DNA from 3 places in the Enterobacter sp. CFEC122 genome. Region 1 is predicted to be linked to each of the others. Evidence: predicted binding sites of a transcription regulator. Region 1 holds the regulator's gene; each other region holds the start of a gene.
The links. The regulator Fur, encoded in region 1, represses iron uptake genes when iron is present. The targets are predictions, from matches to a motif close to ATAATAATGAGAACNACTATCAA.

Region 2: fepD (Fe(3+)-siderophore ABC transporter permease) is a predicted target of Fur. The motif match lies at 2,230-2,252, and genes of this name have one in related genera.
Region 3: zupT (zinc transporter ZupT) is a predicted target of Fur. The motif match lies at 2,120-2,142, and genes of this name have one in related genera.

The regions. Positions count from the first base shown of each region.
Region 1 is NZ_JBRIQR010000053.1:19,134-24,630, forward strand. Features, by position in the region: gene pgm (phosphoglucomutase (alpha-D-glucose-1,6-bisphosphate-dependent)) at 1-754, opposite strand, end outside; gene seqA (replication initiation negative regulator SeqA) at 779-1,327, opposite strand; gene ybfF (esterase) at 1,511-2,284, shown strand; gene ybfE (LexA regulated protein) at 2,413-2,700, shown strand; gene fldA (flavodoxin FldA) at 2,856-3,386, shown strand; gene fur (ferric iron uptake transcriptional regulator) at 3,678-4,124, shown strand; gene chiQ (ChiQ/YbfN family lipoprotein) at 4,216-4,542, opposite strand; partial or broken gene ACVCAM_RS23940 (OprD family outer membrane porin) at 4,590-5,497, opposite strand, start outside.
Region 2 is NZ_JBRIQR010000002.1:309,614-315,110, reverse strand. Features, by position in the region: gene fepB (Fe2+-enterobactin ABC transporter substrate-binding protein) at 1-843, shown strand, start outside; gene entS (enterobactin transporter EntS) at 921-2,159, opposite strand; gene fepD (Fe(3+)-siderophore ABC transporter permease) at 2,268-3,272, shown strand; gene fepG (iron-enterobactin ABC transporter permease) at 3,269-4,261, shown strand; gene fepC (iron-enterobactin ABC transporter ATP-binding protein) at 4,258-5,052, shown strand; partial or broken gene entF (enterobactin non-ribosomal peptide synthetase EntF) at 5,139-5,497, opposite strand, start outside.
Region 3 is NZ_JBRIQR010000016.1:53,536-59,032, reverse strand. Features, by position in the region: gene ACVCAM_RS13150 (glutathionylspermidine synthase family protein) at 1-1,090, shown strand, start outside; gene ygiD (4,5-DOPA-extradiol-dioxygenase) at 1,170-1,958, opposite strand; gene zupT (zinc transporter ZupT) at 2,155-2,928, shown strand; partial or broken gene ACVCAM_RS13135 (fimbrial protein) at 3,261-3,821, shown strand; gene ACVCAM_RS13130 (fimbria/pilus outer membrane usher protein) at 3,900-5,497, shown strand, end outside.

The DNA.
Region 1 (5,497 bases):
TGTAGTGCTCGGCAATACGTTTCCAGTATTCAATACCGGAGCCGCCCAGCGGATCCACACCCAGCTTCAGGCCGGCTTTCTGGATGGCCGCCATATCGACGATCTCCGCCAGCCCTTCCACGAACGGCTGAACCAGATCCTGCTCTTTTACGTGGCCGGACGCCATGGCCGCATCCAGAGAGATGCGCTTCACGCCTTTCAGACCGTCAGCCAGCAGGGCGTTCGCACGATCTTCCACCACTTTGGTGACGTTGGTGTCTGCCGGGCCACCGTTAGGCGGGTTGTATTTGATGCCGCCGTCTTCCGGCGGGTTGTGGGATGGCGTGATCACGATACCGTCAGCCAGCGCGCCACCTTTTTTGTTGTGCACCAGGATGGCGTTAGAGACCGCAGGCGTTGGGGTGAAGCCGTTGTTCTCCTGAACAATCACATCGACGCCGTTCGCAGTCAGAACTTCCAGCACGGAGATAAAGGCCGGTTCAGACAGCGCATGGGTATCTTTCCCCACGTAGCAAGGACCGGTAACGCCATTTTTAGCGCGCTCTTCCGCAATGGCCTGAGCAATGGCCAGAATGTGCGGTTCGTTAAAGCTGTGGCGAGCCGCGCTGCCGCGGTGACCAGATGTACCAAACTTCACTGCGTGTTCTGCGTTGCCCACGACCGGCTTCAGCACGTAATACTGCGCGGTCAGCTGAGCGACGTTAATCAAATCGCTTTGTTGTGCAGGTTGGCCTGCACGGCTGTGATTTGCCATTACCGGGTCCTTCTGATGCAAGGGTTAAATTGTACCGCAAACCTTCTCAATCAATTCCGCCGGGAACTGCATGGACTGCATGATATGTTCAATCATGCTGCACTTGCGGCCCGTATTGGTATTGGTGATCACCCAGTACGGGGTGCCAGGAACATGTTTGGGTTTGGTTTGATTGCCATTTTGCAGCAGCGTCTGCTCGTCGCCCGCGAAGTAGACGCGAGTACGACCGTGCAGCGACTCGGTCGCTTCAGCAAACGCTTTGTTATCCAGTGAATAAAGTGTAGACAGCACCAGCATAAAGCGGTTAACCGCCTTTTTTTGCTCCGCATATTCATCGGAGAGCAGCAGCTCGCGCATCGCGCGCACTTTATCTTTTGCCGGTGTCACGGCAGGTTTTGCTTGTGCAACAACGCTTGGCTGAGACACGACATCTTTGGTGACTGGGGTAGCAGGCTGTGAAGCGGCGGAAATTTTAAGCATGCGCCGTAAAATGTCGGACGCGCTCTCCCCGATATGCCGCGTCTGGCTGGCAATATACTGATAGAGTTCGTCATCAACTTCGATTGTTTTCATCTTAATCCAGTGCGATATCTTATCTGAATACAAGTCATTGGGATTATAAGGTCAAATCCCAACAGCGGATAGCGTCAAACCAGGTTGGCGGCAAAAGTCAGATTAAACTGGAACCTTGCAGCCGGGCGGCAGAATGGTCAACATGATACCCTAACCTGACATACGTAAAAAAAGAACTTTGCCATGAAATTGAATACCCGAGCGCAAACTGCACAATCGCCGAACAATAATTCTCCCATCGTACTGGTTCACGGGCTTTTTGGCAGCCTGGATAACCTGGGCGTGCTGGCGCGCGAGCTGGTTACCGACCACGATATTCTTCAGATCGATATGCGCAATCATGGTCTTTCCGGCCGTTCCGACGAGATGACCTACGCCGCGATGGCGCAGGATCTGCTGGATACGCTGGATGCCAACCACTTGCAAAAGGTGACCCTCATCGGGCATTCAATGGGCGGTAAAGCGGTGATGGCCCTGACGGCGCTGGCCCCGGAGCGTATTAACGGCCTGGTGGTGATTGATGTTGCGCCCGTGGATTACGACGTCCGCCGTCACGACGAAATTTTTGCCGCCATCAATGCGGTCACCGAAGCGAGTGCCGCGACGCGTCAGCAGGCGGCTGCCGTCATGCGTGAGCATCTTGATGAAGAAGGCGTCGTCCAGTTCCTGCTGAAGTCGTTTGTTGACGGCCAGTGGCGTTTTAACGTGCCGGTGCTCTGGAACCAGTACAACAATATCGTGGGCTGGGAAACCGTGCCCGCCTGGCCGCACCCTACCCTCTTTATTCGCGGCGGTAACTCCCCTTATGTTACCGACGCGTACCGCGACGCCATACTGGCGCAATTCCCGCAGGCTCGCGCCCACGTCATTGCCGGAGCCGGGCACTGGGTGCATGCGGAAAAACCTGACGCCGTGCTGCGCGCCATTCGCCGCTATCTTGCTGATACTGCAAATTGATTAAAAAGAGAGCGACTGGAAGGCTGCGGGCTTCCAGTCGTTGGCGCGCCGTTTTTGGTGATGTATGATGGCGCGCTTATCGCCCGGGCATTAGCAGGGCGGCGTGTTTCCCCCGAAGTCTCAGAATCATGGCCAAAGAACAAACGGACCGTACGACACTAGATCTGTTCGCGAATGAGCGTCGCCCGGGACGACCGAAGACGAATCCGCTTTCGCGCGATGAACAGCTGCGTATCAATAAACGCAATCAGCTTAAACGCGATAAAAATCGTGGGCTTAAGCGTGTCGAACTGAAGCTCAACGCCAACGCGGTCGATGCGCTTAACGAGCTGGCCGACGCGCGAAATATTAGCCGCAGCGAGCTCATTGAAGAGATGTTGATCGCCCAGCTTGAGATGCTGCGCAGCCAAGCATAAGTCTGAAAATTCCCTTAATTACCCTTTTCATGTAGCACAGAGTGCAGTCCTGCGCGATAGCTGTTTCCGCAGGGTTGCCAGTTCTGCTATTATTGCCCTTATCCGTGGCCGAATTGCGCCACCATACTATTAAGTTTCAAGAGGTTATTTTACTCATGGCAATCATCGGCATTTTCTTTGGCAGTGATACCGGCAATACCGAAAATATCGCGAAAAACATTCAAAAACAGCTCGGTAAAGACGTTGCTGATGTGCATGACATCGCCAAGAGCAGCAAAGAAGATCTCGAAGGCTATGACATTCTGCTGCTGGGTATTCCGACCTGGTACTACGGCGAAGCCCAGTGCGACTGGGATGATTTCTTCCCGACGCTGGAAGAAGTGGACTTCAACGGTAAGCTGGTTGCCCTGTTTGGCTGTGGCGACCAGGAAGACTACGCCGAGTACTTCTGTGACGCGCTGGGTACCATCCGCGACATCATTGAGCCGAATGGCGCTGTGATCGTCGGCCACTGGCCAACCGCCGGTTACCACTTCGAAGCGTCCAAAGGCCTGGCCGATGACGATCATTTCGTGGGTCTGGCCATCGACGAAGACCGTCAGCCAGAACTGACTGCAGAGCGCGTCGAGAAATGGGTTAAGCAGATCCGTGAAGAACTGCACCTGGACGATATTCTCAACGCCTGATTTTTATCGCGGCGCAACGGCGGTTGCGCCCGCGCACCAGGTCAAACCGATTAAATTAATTGCTACAATCTTTTAACTTTTTCGCCCAGACCTGTACAATGTCTCCCTGATAAAATGTGGTTTTCCACCGAGCAAGTTTGTTGGTGATACCCCATTTTTATAAGCATATTTTGCCTGAGACTTGCAGTTTTCATTTAGCCATGGCAGTTCTATAATGAGACGCATTATCCCGGGTGCATTTTCTGTCACTTCCTACAGAAGTGAATCGTTTAGCAACAGGACAGATTCCGCATGACTGACAACAATACCGCATTAAAGAAGGCTGGCCTGAAAGTTACGCTTCCTCGGTTAAAAATCCTCGAAGTGCTTCAGGGTCCAGACAATCACCATGTCAGTGCGGAAGACCTTTATAAACGTCTTATCGACATGGGTGAAGAGATTGGGCTGGCTACCGTCTATCGCGTGCTGAACCAGTTTGATGACGCGGGCATTGTCACCCGTCATAATTTCGAAGGTGGTAAATCTGTCTTCGAACTGACCCAGCAGCAGCACCACGATCACCTGATCTGCCTCGACTGTGGCAAGGTCATTGAATTTAGCGATGACTCTATCGAAGCGCGCCAGCGTGAAATCGCCGCGCGTCACGGCATCCGTCTGACCAACCACAGCCTGTACCTTTATGGTCACTGCGCTGAAGGCGATTGCCGCGAAAATGAACATGCGCATGACGCAAAATAAGTGAGTGTTCATACTCTGAGCCAGCCGTAAGGTTGGCTTTTTTTTGCCAGAAAAAAGCCCTGTGGCACAGTGCCACCGGGCGTAAAGCAACTTATTTATTATTATTGCGTATCTCGTTCCAGATCTTATCGCAACGCTTCGCCACTTCCTGATCGTTACCGGTTTTACGTGCCTGGATACAGGCCTGGTAATCCATCACGCGGACATTCTCCTGCGTCGCGAACTGCTCGTGCGCTTTCTCTTTCTTCAGCACGTTCAGCACGCTCTGGCAGGCTTCAATTTTCTCCGGCGATCCTTCCGCAGTATTAATGCAGGCGCTGTAGGCCTCCTTGAGGCGGGAGTCCTCTTTCGGTGCCTGAGTCTGGGCACACGCCACCAGCCCCGATGCCAACAGCGCGACGATTACGATTTTTTTCATCATTTGCAGTCTCCGGTCCGGCGGGATCTAACCCGCCGGACGATTCATCAGAAGATGGTGAACGGTGCGATAACCATGAATTTCACGTCACGTTCATCCTGGAAGATGTTGCCGTAACCGCCCGCGTAGCTCGGGATATCGGAGTGGTTGTCGTACTGGGTGAAGTGCAGTTTGAACATCGTGCCTTTCGCGCGGCCATCCTGCAGGGTATAGATAGCATCCAGGCTGTAGGAAGACTCTTTCAGGCGATAGTTTGGATCGTAGTAAGCATCCGGTGTTGCCATGTCGGCAGGTTTTGCATCCCAGGCGTAAGCGTAAGAAGCGCCCACGGCCCAGCCCGGCAGGTTCCAGTTTTTCAGGTCATACATCGCGCCGAAGAAGACCGCTTTCTCACCGTCGGCGTTGAAGTCGGAGCGGTTATCCCACCAGATATCAAGACGACCGTTGGAGGAAGCATAGGTCGGGGTCATACGCTGCAGGAAGTAGCCCTGCTGCCCTTCCGCTTTCACCCATGTGCCTTCCAGACGTAAATCAACCTGACCGACCTTGTAGCCGAAGGTTAACGCCTGCAGCCACGCGGTGCCGTCGTAGATATCATTGACGCCACCGTTACTGACTTTGTCGCGCGTACCGTAGAACTGGTAGCTGGTACTCAGCGGGCTACCCGCAATATCAAACTTATAGCTGGCCTTGGCAAAGTATTGATCGATATAGCCTTGCGCCTGGCCGAATGCCGCTTCGAGAACCAGATCGTTTTTGAAGTCGTATTTCGCACCCAGCGAGTGGAGGTAATCGACTTTGGTTTTCTTATCGTTCTGGTAGAACTTGTCCATTTCAATGTGCCACGGTGCTTTGTACTCGTTGGTCCACATATAGGAGAAGCTCAGCGCACCTGCGTCACCGTAGTCAAAGTTAGCCCCGGCTTCTGCACCCTGATAGGTACCCGGCATAAAGC
Region 2 (5,497 bases), on a different contig from region 1:
CATACCCTTGAGCACAAACCGACGCGCATTGTCTCCACCAGCGTGACCTTAACCGGCTCCCTGCTGGCCATTGACGCACCGGTCGTCGCCAGCGGCGCGACCACGCCGAACAACCGCGTGGCGGATGGACAGGGTTTCCTGCGCCAGTGGGGCGATATCGCGAAGCAGCGCAAGGTTGCCCGGCTGTATATCGGCGAGCCCAGCGCTGAAGCGGTGGCCGCGCAAATGCCTGACCTGATTTTGATCAGCGCTACCGGCGGGGATTCCGCGCTGGCGCTGTACGATCAGCTTTCCGCCATTGCGCCGACACTTATCATCAACTACGACGACAAGAGCTGGCAGGCGCTGCTGACCCAGCTGGGCGCGATCACCGGACACGAAAAGCAGGCCGCAGAGCGCATTGCCGCGTTTGATAAACAGCTCGCGCAGGTGAAACAGCAGATGACGCTGCCGCCGCAGCCGGTGAACGCCATCGTCTACACCGCCGCCGCGCATTCCGCCAACCTGTGGACCACGGAATCGGCGCAGGGCAAGCTGCTGCACCAGCTGGGCTTTACGCTGGCGGACCTGCCTGCCGGGTTGCAGACCTCAACAAGCCAGGGCAAGCGCCACGACATTATCCAGCTGGGCGGTGAAAACCTGGCGACGGGGCTGAACGGCGAAGGGCTGTTTGTGTTTGCCGGTGACGAGAAAGACGTGGCGGCGATTTACGCTAACCCGCTGCTGGCGCACCTGCCGTCGGTAAAAAACAAGCGCGTATGGGCGTTGGGAACCGAGACGTTCCGCCTGGATTATTACAGCGCGATGCTGGTGTTGCAGCGTTTGAATGCGATGTTTAAATAACAGGCACGATCCCCGTAGGCCCGGTAAGCGCAGCGCCACCGGGCGTTTTGTCGGGTGGCGGCTCCGCCTTACCCGACCTACAAGGTCACCACACTCTCCTGCCTGAACCGGCGCAATTCCACCAGCGCCACCAATAAGATCACACCAACCATTGCTAACACAAACCCGCTGCTGCTCGCGGACGCCGCCGGGGTCATTATCGCCCCCAGACCGCCGAGGATCGCCGCGCCAATGGCATCGCCCGTGACGTTTTGCGCGGTCCACAGGCCGTTAATGCGCCCGAGCATTCCTTCCGGCGTCTGGGTCTGGATCAGGGTGTACTGCAGCAGCGAGCTGATGGCGCTCAGCCAGCCGAAGATCACCAGACACATCACCCCCAGCGCCCAGACCGGCATCAGGCTGAAGAAGCCAATGGCGATAAACGAGGCCAGCGTGGCAAGCAGCATAATCAACCCCGGCCGCGCGCTCTGTGCCAGGTTGCCGCTGGCCAGCGCCCCGCAGGCCGCACCGAGCGGAATGGCGGCGTAGAGAATGCCTATTTCCGAGGCGCTCATCTGCCACTCGCCCGCCAGCGCCGGGTAGAGCACGCGCACCGCGCTCGCCATCGTCAGCAGGCCGCCGAGCAGCGCAATCCCGCCAATCAGCGGGTTGCTGAACAGGAAACGAATCGCGGCCATCAGGGACTTCAGCGGATGCTCGCGCGGCTGCGGCGGAGGTGGCAGCAGCGGCAGGCGCAGCAGCGTCAGCGTGGTGATAAACGTCCCCGCCGCGGCCAGGCCGTAGTTCCACGCCACGTTGCCGGTTGCCAGCAGCAGGCCGCCCACCATCGGCGAAATCACCGAGCCGAGGCGCACGGTGAGCATGGTGATCGCCCCCGCCTGCATCAGGTTCTCGCGCCCGACCAGCGCGGGCGTCGCCGCCAGCAGCGCCGTCACGCCTAACGAGGCGAAGAAGCCGTCCCACAGCCCGAGGGCATAAATGACCATCAGCGACGGCTCAGGGAGCATGGCGTTCAGACACAGCCCGATAAAGCCCACGCCGCAGGTGCCGCGCGCCAGCAGGATCAGCTTTTTACGCTCGTAGCGGTCCGCCAGCACGCCGCCGACCATCAGGCCGATAAACATCGCCCCGCCGGTTAAGGTGACGGATAGCCCTACCAGCCAGCTGGAGTGGGTCATCGTCTGGATCTGTACCGGCACGGCCACGCCGAGCAGGCCGAGGGATAAAATGGAGATAAAGCGGGCAATAAACACGGCGCGATACGCCGGGTGCGTTTTAAGCAGGCTGAGGTTGAGCAGCCAGGATTTTTGATTCATGACAAAGCCTTGAGTGTAATTCTACCCATTCCATGGGCGCACATGCTAACATAGCCAAATAAGATAGATAACGATAATCACTATCATTATCAAATCATGGATGTTGCTATGTCGTTTTCCTCATCTTCGGTGCGCGCCGTTGCCGTGCCCGTTTTATTGCTGCTGTTAATCCTGGCGATTGCACTCAGCCTGCTGGTCGGCGCGAAGCCGCTTCCCGCGTCCGTCATCGTTGATGCGCTTACTGGCACCTGCCAAAGCGCTGACTGCACTATCGTGCTCGACGCCCGCCTGCCCCGCACCCTTGCCGGGCTGCTGGCCGGCGGCGCGCTCGGCCTTGCCGGTGCCCTGATGCAAACCCTCACCCGCAACCCGCTGGCGGACCCCGGCATTCTCGGCGTGAACGCCGGCGCCAGCTTTGCCATCGTACTCGGCGCGGCGCTGTTCGGCTTCACCTCTCCGTCTGAGCAGCTGGTAATGGCCTTCTGCGGCGCGCTGGCCGCCTCGCTGGTGGTCGCGTTTACCGGCAGCCAGGGCGGCGGACAGCTGAGCCCGGTACGCCTGACGCTGGCGGGCGTGGCGCTTGCCGCGGTGCTGGAAGGCTTGTCCAACGGCATCGCCCTGCTCAACCCGGACGTTTACGACCAGCTGCGCTTCTGGCAGGCCGGTTCGCTGGATATCCGCACTCTTGAAACGCTGAAAGTGGTGGCGATCCCGGTGATGATTGCCGCCGCCGTAGCGCTGTCGTTAAGCCGGGCGCTGAACAGCCTGAGCCTCGGCAGCGACACCGCCACCGCGCTCGGCAACCGCGTCGCGCGCACGCAGCTGATTGGCCTGTTGGCCATCACCGTGCTGTGCGGCAGCGCGACCGCCGTGGTCGGGCCGATCGCCTTTATCGGCCTGATGATGCCGCACATGGCGCGCTGGCTGGTGGGGGCGGATCACCGCTGGTCCCTGCCGGTGACGCTGCTGGCGACGCCTGCCCTGCTGCTGTTTGCCGACGTGCTGGGCCGCCTGCTGGTGCCGGGTGAACTGCGCGTCTCGGTGGTCAGCGCCTTTATCGGCGCGCCGGTGCTGATTTTCCTGGTGCGCCGTAAACGCGGAGGTGGCGCATGAGGGCCCCGTCCCGGCGTTTAGTCACCAGCGTCTCCCTGCTGGTCGTCGCCAGTCTGCTGCTGGCGGTCTGGAGCCTGCAAAGCGGTGCCGTAACGCTTGATTTCGCGCAGGTCTTTCACGCTCTCACCGGCAACGCGCCGCGTAACATCACCATGGTGGTCACCGAGTGGCGACTGCCGCGCGTGGCGATGGCAATCCTGGTCGGCGCGGCGCTTGGCGTCAGCGGCGCGATATTCCAGTCGCTGATGCGCAACCCGCTCGGCAGCCCGGACGTGATGGGCCTCAATACCGGGGCCTGGAGCGGCGTGCTGGTGGCGATGGTGCTGTTCGGCCAGCACCTGACGGCCATTACCTTCACGGCGATGGCGGGCGGCATTCTGACGTCGCTGGTTATCTGGCTGTTGGCCTGGCGCAACGGCATCGACACCTTCCGGCTGATCATTATCGGTATCGGCATCCGTGCGATGCTGATGGCCTTCAATACCTGGCTGCTGCTGCAGGCCTCGCTGGAAACGGCGCTTTCCGCCGGGCTGTGGTACGCAGGTTCTCTCAACGGCCTGACGTGGGGCAAAACCTGGCCCGCCGCGCCGCTGATTGTGCTGATGTTTATCGGCGCGCTGCTGCTGGTGCGACGCATGCGGCTGATGGAGATGGGCGACGACAGCGCCTGCGCGCTGGGCGTGAGCGTCGAGCGCTCGCGCCTGATGCTGATGCTGGTGGCGGTCTTGCTGACCGCAGCGTCTACCGCCATCGCCGGGCCGATCTCGTTTATCGCCCTTGTTGCGCCGCATATCGCTCGACGTCTAAGCGGGACGGCGCGCTGGGGATTAACTCAGGCGGCGCTGTGCGGCGCGCTGTTACTGCTGGCCGCCGATCTCTGCGCCCAGCGGCTGTTTATGCCATACCAGCTTCCGGTGGGCGTGGTGACCGTCAGCCTCGGCGGCATTTACCTTATCGTCTTGCTCGTTCAGGAGTCACGCAAGAAATGACAGATTCAATCACCCGCTTGCGCGGCGAACATCTCACCCTCGGCTACGGCAAAAAAATCGTTGCCCGCGATTTATCCGTCGCCATTCCGGACGGCCACTTCACGGCGATTATCGGCCCGAACGGCTGCGGAAAATCGACCCTGCTGCGCACGCTGAGCCGCCTGATGACGCCGGTGGAGGGCAGTGTCTTACTGGACGGGGAGCAGATCCAGCGCTTCGCCAGCAAAGAAGTGGCCAGGCGCATCGGGCTGCTGGCGCAAAACGCCACCACGCCGGGGGACATCACGGTGCAGGAGCTGGTCTCGCGCGGGCGCTACCCGCACCAGCCGCTGTTTACCCGCTGGCGTAAAGAGGACGACGAGGCGGTGAACCGCGCGATGGAGGCGACGGGCATCACCGATCTCGCCCAGCAGAGCGTGGACACCCTCTCCGGCGGCCAGCGTCAGCGGGCGTGGATTGCGATGGTGCTGGCGCAGGAAACGTCGATCATGCTGCTGGACGAGCCGACAACCTGGCTGGACATCAGCCATCAGATTGATCTGCTGGAGCTGCTGAGCGAGCTGAACCGCACGCAGGGCTATACTCTGGCGGCGGTGCTGCACGATTTAAACCAGGCGTGCCGTTACGCCACGCACCTGATTGCCTTGCGCGACGGGGAGATTGTGGCCCAGGGTGCGCCGAAGGAGATTGTCACGCCGGAGCTGATCGCGCGGATCTACGGTATGCGCTGCATGATTATTGACGATCCGGTGGCGGGAACGCCGCTGGTGGTGCCGTTAGGTCGGCGGTAATTGCCGGGTGACGGCACGCCTTACCCGGCCTACACTCGGCTCCCGTAGGCCGGGTAAGGCGTAGCCGCCACCCGGCGCTTTTGACGTTACCCCAAAATCTCCATCAACACTGGCCCAATTTTCTCAAACGCCTGCGGTGAAATGATATCCACGTGGGCGCAGTCCTGGCTGTACACCTCCAGTTCCCCCACCCACGGTGCCCAGGCGGCCTGCGGCTCCATCATGCGCGTGCGTTCGGCAACGAACAGCGTCGCTTTACCATCAAAGCGTGAACTGTGCGCCGTGGTGAGCAGCCGCACCGCATCGGCGTAGTTGCCTTCGATAGCGTTAAACAGCTCGCTGGAGCCCTGTCCCTGCTGGGCGGCGATAAACGCCTGCCGCTCGCGCTCGATTTCCGCCAGCACCGCCGGGTCGAGGCCGTTGGCCTCTTTTTCCGCCCAGTTCT
Region 3 (5,497 bases), on a different contig from region 1:
CACCATGTACGGCGAGCCGTACTGGTGTGAAGACGCTTACTACAAGCTCACCCTGGCCCAGGTTGAGAAGCTGGAAGAGGTCACGGCTGAGCTGCACCAGATGTGCCTCAAGGTGGTGGAAAAAGTCATCGACAGCGACGAGCTGATGGCCAAGTTCCGCATTCCAAAGCACACCTGGAGCTTTGTCCGCCAGTCGTGGAAAACGAATCAGCCTTCGCTTTACTCTCGCCTGGATCTGGCGTGGGACGGCGTGGGTGAACCGAAGCTTTTAGAAAACAACGCCGATACGCCAACCTCCCTCTATGAAGCGGCATTCTTCCAGTGGATCTGGCTGGAAGACCAGATGAACGCCGGAAACCTGCCGGAAGGCAGCGACCAGTTCAACAGCCTGCAGGAGAAGCTGATCGAGCGCTTTGCCGAGCTGCGCGAGCAGTTTGGCTTCAACCTGCTGCATCTCGCCTGCTGCCGCGACACGGAAGAAGATCGTGGCACGGTTCAGTATCTGCAGGATTGCGCCGCCGAAGCGGAAGTGGCGACCGAGTTCCTCTATATCGAGGATATCGGCCTGGGTGAAAAAGGTCAGTTTACGGACATGCAGGATCAGGTCATCAGCAACCTGTTCAAGCTCTACCCGTGGGAGTATATGCTGCGCGAGATGTTCTCCACCAAGCTGGAAGACGCGGGCGTGCGCTGGCTGGAACCGGCCTGGAAGAGCATTATCTCCAACAAGGCCCTGCTGCCGATGCTGTGGGAGATGTTCCCGAATCACCCTAACCTGCTGCCAGCGTACTTTGCGGAAGATGATTACCCGCAGATGGAGAAATACGTCGTTAAGCCGATCTTCTCCCGCGAAGGCGCTAACGTGTCGATCATCGAAAACGGTAAAACGCTGGAAGCGGTTGAAGGGCCTTACGGCGAGGAAGGGATGATCGTCCAGGCGTTCTATCAACTGCCGAAATTTGGCGACAGCTATACGCTAATTGGCAGCTGGCTCATTAACGATCAACCTGCCGGAATTGGCATTCGCGAAGATCGCGCGCTGATCACGCAGGATCTGTCGCGGTTCTACCCGCATATTTTTGTGGAGTAAGATCTGCCGGGTGGCGGCTTCGCCTGACCCGGCCTACGGTTTTGTAGGCCCGGTAAGCGTAGCGCCACCGGGCATATTTTCACCCTACCTGCACCGACAGCATACTCAGACTTCCCATCTCTATTCCATCGACCGGGATCGTAACCGGCTCCTGACCGTCCCACGCGCCAAGCACGTACAGCAGCGGCAGGAAGTGCTCTGGGGTCGGGTTAGAGAGCGAACCGCCTTCGTGATCCAGATAGTTCACCAGCGGATGCGCCTCAGCCGGGCCTTGCCAGGTCAGGTTCGCTTTGACGTAGTCGTTAAAAGCGGTCGCCCACGGGTATGGCGTGTTTTCGCCATGCCAGCGCGCCGTGCGCAGGTTGTGCACCACGTTGCCGCTTGCCACCAGCATGATGCCTTCATCACGAAGCGTCGCCAGCTTGCGCCCCATCTCCAGATGCCAGGCAGCCGGTTTGGTGCTGTCGATGCTCAGCTGCACCATCGGGATATCCGCATCAGGATACATTTTGATCAGCACGCCCCATGAGCCATGGTCAAAGCCCCAGGCTTCTTTATCCAGCGCAACCGGAACAGGCGCCAGCAGTTCCACCAGCCTTTGTGCCAGCTCAGGCGAGCCGGGGGCCGGATAATGCGTGTCATACAGCGCCTGCGGGAAGCCGCCAAAATCGTGAATGGTCTTTGGCGCTTCCATGGCGGTCACGCCCGTGCCGCGGGTGAACCAGTGCGCAGATACCACCACAATCGCTTTTGGACGCGGCAGCGTCTCGCCCAGATGACGCCATGCGCGGGTATAGACGTTATCTTCCAGAACGTTCATTGGGCTGCCGTGGCCTAAAAACAGGGCTGGCATACGGGAAGAAGTCATGATGATATCCTTACAGAAGGTGTCAATTTAATGGTGCTACATTACGCGCAATCGGACAAAGATGAACGCTGATAAGCGTGAAGATCATCATCAGGAATTTTGAATGTAAGGAATGTGTAAAGCCGGGGGTCGCCCCTCGCTTTGCCAGAAATGAATCATTTATATTAATGATAATCATTATCATAAGGAGCAATCCATGTCAGTCCCTCTGATCCTGACCATACTGGCGGGCGCCGCGACCTTTATCGGCGCAATCCTCGGCGTGCTTGGTCAGAAGCCGTCAAACCGCGTGCTGGCCTTCTCGCTGGGCTTTGCTGCCGGGATCATGCTGCTTATCTCCCTGATGGAGATGCTCCCTGCTGCGCTGGGCACCGACGGGATGTCTCCCCTGCTGGGCTACGGCATGTTTGTCGTTGGCCTGCTGGGTTACTTTGCCCTCGACCGGATGCTACCCCACGCGCATCCGCAGGATTTAATGCAGAAAAACGTAACGCCTGTGCCGCGGAATATTAAGCGAACGGCGGTTCTGCTCACGCTGGGGATTAGCCTGCATAACTTCCCGGAAGGGGTCGCGACCTACGTGACGGCCAGCAGCAATCTGGAAATGGGCTTTGGCATCGCGCTGGCGGTGGCCTTACACAATATTCCTGAAGGACTGGCGGTCGCCGGACCGGTGTATGCCGCCACGGGCTCGAAACGTACCGCGGTATTCTGGGCAGGAATTTCCGGGATGGCTGAAATCCTCGGCGGTGTCCTGGCCTGGTTGATTCTCGGAAGCCTGGTCTCCCCTGTCGTGATGGCCGCCATTATGGCCGCTGTTGCCGGGATTATGGTGGCGCTTTCCGTCGATGAATTAATGCCGCTGGCGAAAGAGATCGATCCCAATAACAACCCCAGCTATGGCGTGCTGTGTGGAATGTCGGTCATGGGCTTAAGCCTGGTGTTATTGCAATCTGCAGGTATCGGTTAGGATTAGTCTGCCTCCGTATAATACGGAGGCAGACTTTCGAAACGTTAAGATATAGATAGAAATGATACGTTATTTTGTTGCCAACAAAGCCCTTGCGAAATATATAGCTTATAGAAATAGAATGATGAAACTTTATCAGTCTATTATCTGAGTTACTGCATATATTATGAATGTTAGCCGATGCTTACAATCAACATTAATTATATATTAATATAATCTTAAAATAGCTTTAAGATGCAGTAATCGCATCTCCCCTTCGTCCTCCCATATACTCCATTTGCGTTTTGAAACTTATATTCAGAGTATGAATTCGTTTGAAAAATGATATTTTCATGTATATGGGTAAAAAAATTCTATTAGCTGTAACTATCGCTGCCGCAGTATCGGGTTCCGCCTTTGCTGCCGAGCAGGGGTCGGGAAAAATCAAATTCAAAGGCGTTGTTATTGATGCGCCTTGCAGCATTGCACCAGACAGCGTTGATAAAGAAGTCGATCTCGGCGAAGTGACCACAGCCGTGATCAATGCCAACAAGAAGTCTTCCGCAGTTCCGGTTGATATCAATCTGGAAAACTGCCAGCTTGACGATCCGGCCGACTAGACTGATACACCAGTGACCAAAGTCGATGTCACGTTTACCAGCTCAGCGACAGACGCGACCGACACCAGTCTGATGACCAATACCTATGCAAGTGGTGCACAGAACGTGGGCGTTCGTCTTCTGAATAACGCCGAAGCCAACATCACGCTGGGTGCTGCTAATGAGGTTGCTCTGCTGGCAGGCTCAACGACTCAAACGCTGCACTTCAAAGCATTAATGGAAGTGGTAACGGGTAAAACGGCGACTGCTGGCCAGGTGGAAGCTACAGCCAACTATATTCTGGCGTATAAATAACTACGCCATGTTTCAAATTAAACCGGCTGGCATTTAATGTCAGCCGGCGTTGAATGTATTTATTTGAGTAACAGGGCAATGACATATAAATTACAATGCATAATTATTATGACGTCCCTGTTTATGGCGGAACTTGCCTCCGCTACCGAATTTAACATCAATGCCATCGATAAAGATCAGCGTGGCAGCGTTGATTTATCTCTTTTTAAAGATCAAATATCGATCACACCAGGCGACTATTTTGTTACCGTTTCAATTGGTGATATCCCGCTGGCAAATGGCTGGCAGCTCCGCTGGCAGGAGATAGACAAGAGCGTACAAGTCTGTATTCCACCTGAACTGGCCGATACATTTGCTCTGCAGGACAATATCCGTAGCGCATTGGCGGAAAAAGACGGGTGCGTCGACTTTGCATCAAAACCGGATATTAAATTTAATTTTGAGCAATCCAGCCAGACGCTGAAGGTCACGATACCTCAGGCCTGGTTACAGTACCGTGCCGCAGACTGGATGCCCCCTTCAACCTGGGACAACGGCGTGCCGGGCGTACTACTGGATTACAATCTTTTTGCCAGTCATTACCAGCCGAACGATGGCAGCAGCACGGATAACGTCAACACTTATGGCACTGCCGGCGCGAATATGGGCGCGTGGCGACTGCGCGGTGATTATCAGTATACACAAACCCATACCGACGCAGGTTCAGAGAATGACGGGCGCTTTTCACGCCTCTATATGTTCCGTCCTCTCCCCTCGCTCGGAGCCAAACTCACACTGGGTGAAACGGATTTCCAGTCCGCTATTTTTGATGCCTTCACCTATACCGGTGCCTCCCTGATTAGCGATGAGCGCATGCTGCCATGGTCGCTGCGCGGCTACGCGCCACAAATTACCGGCATCGCGCAAACTAACGCCACGGTAACGGTTAGCCTGGCTGACCGTGTCATTTACCAAAGCAACGTTCCGCCAGGGCCGTTTGTTATTCAGGATCTAAACCAGTCTGTACAGGGTACGCTGGACGTCAAAGTGACAGAAGAAGATGGGCGCGTAAGCACCTTCCAGGTTTCTGCGGAATCGGTGCCTTTTTTAACCCGCAAAGGTCAGGTTCGCTATAAGCTGGCGGCAGGAAAAGCGCGCAAAGACGCCTCGCATGACGTTGAAGATAACGCGTTTATGAGCGGCGAATTCTCCTGGGGGATGCTGTCACAAACCTCCCTCTACGGCGGTACGCTCGCCGATGGCGATCGCTACCGGTCCGTTGCCGCCGGAATAGGTCAAAACATGGAGTACCTGGGCGCGCTCTCTTTTGACGTGACGCAGGCAACCAGCCAGTTGCCCAATCAGAATAGCCAGACAGGTTACAGCTACCGTTTCAACTACAGTAAGCGTTTCGATACCACCGGCAGCCAGCTTACGCTCGCCAGTTATCGCTATTCCGACCCGCAGTTTCTCAGCTACGCCCGTTTTCTGGATGATGACAATAACGATCGGCAGTCAGAAAAACAGACGCTCAGCGTGACGGCAAGCCAGTACATTTCGGCGCTATCGCTCAACCTCTATGTGAACATGCTGCGTCAAACCTGGTGGAACGATTCCTCCTCCACGACGGGCAGCGTGACCGCAGGCTATAACTTTGATATCGGTCGCTGGAAAAATCTGGGCGTCACCGTGTCGTG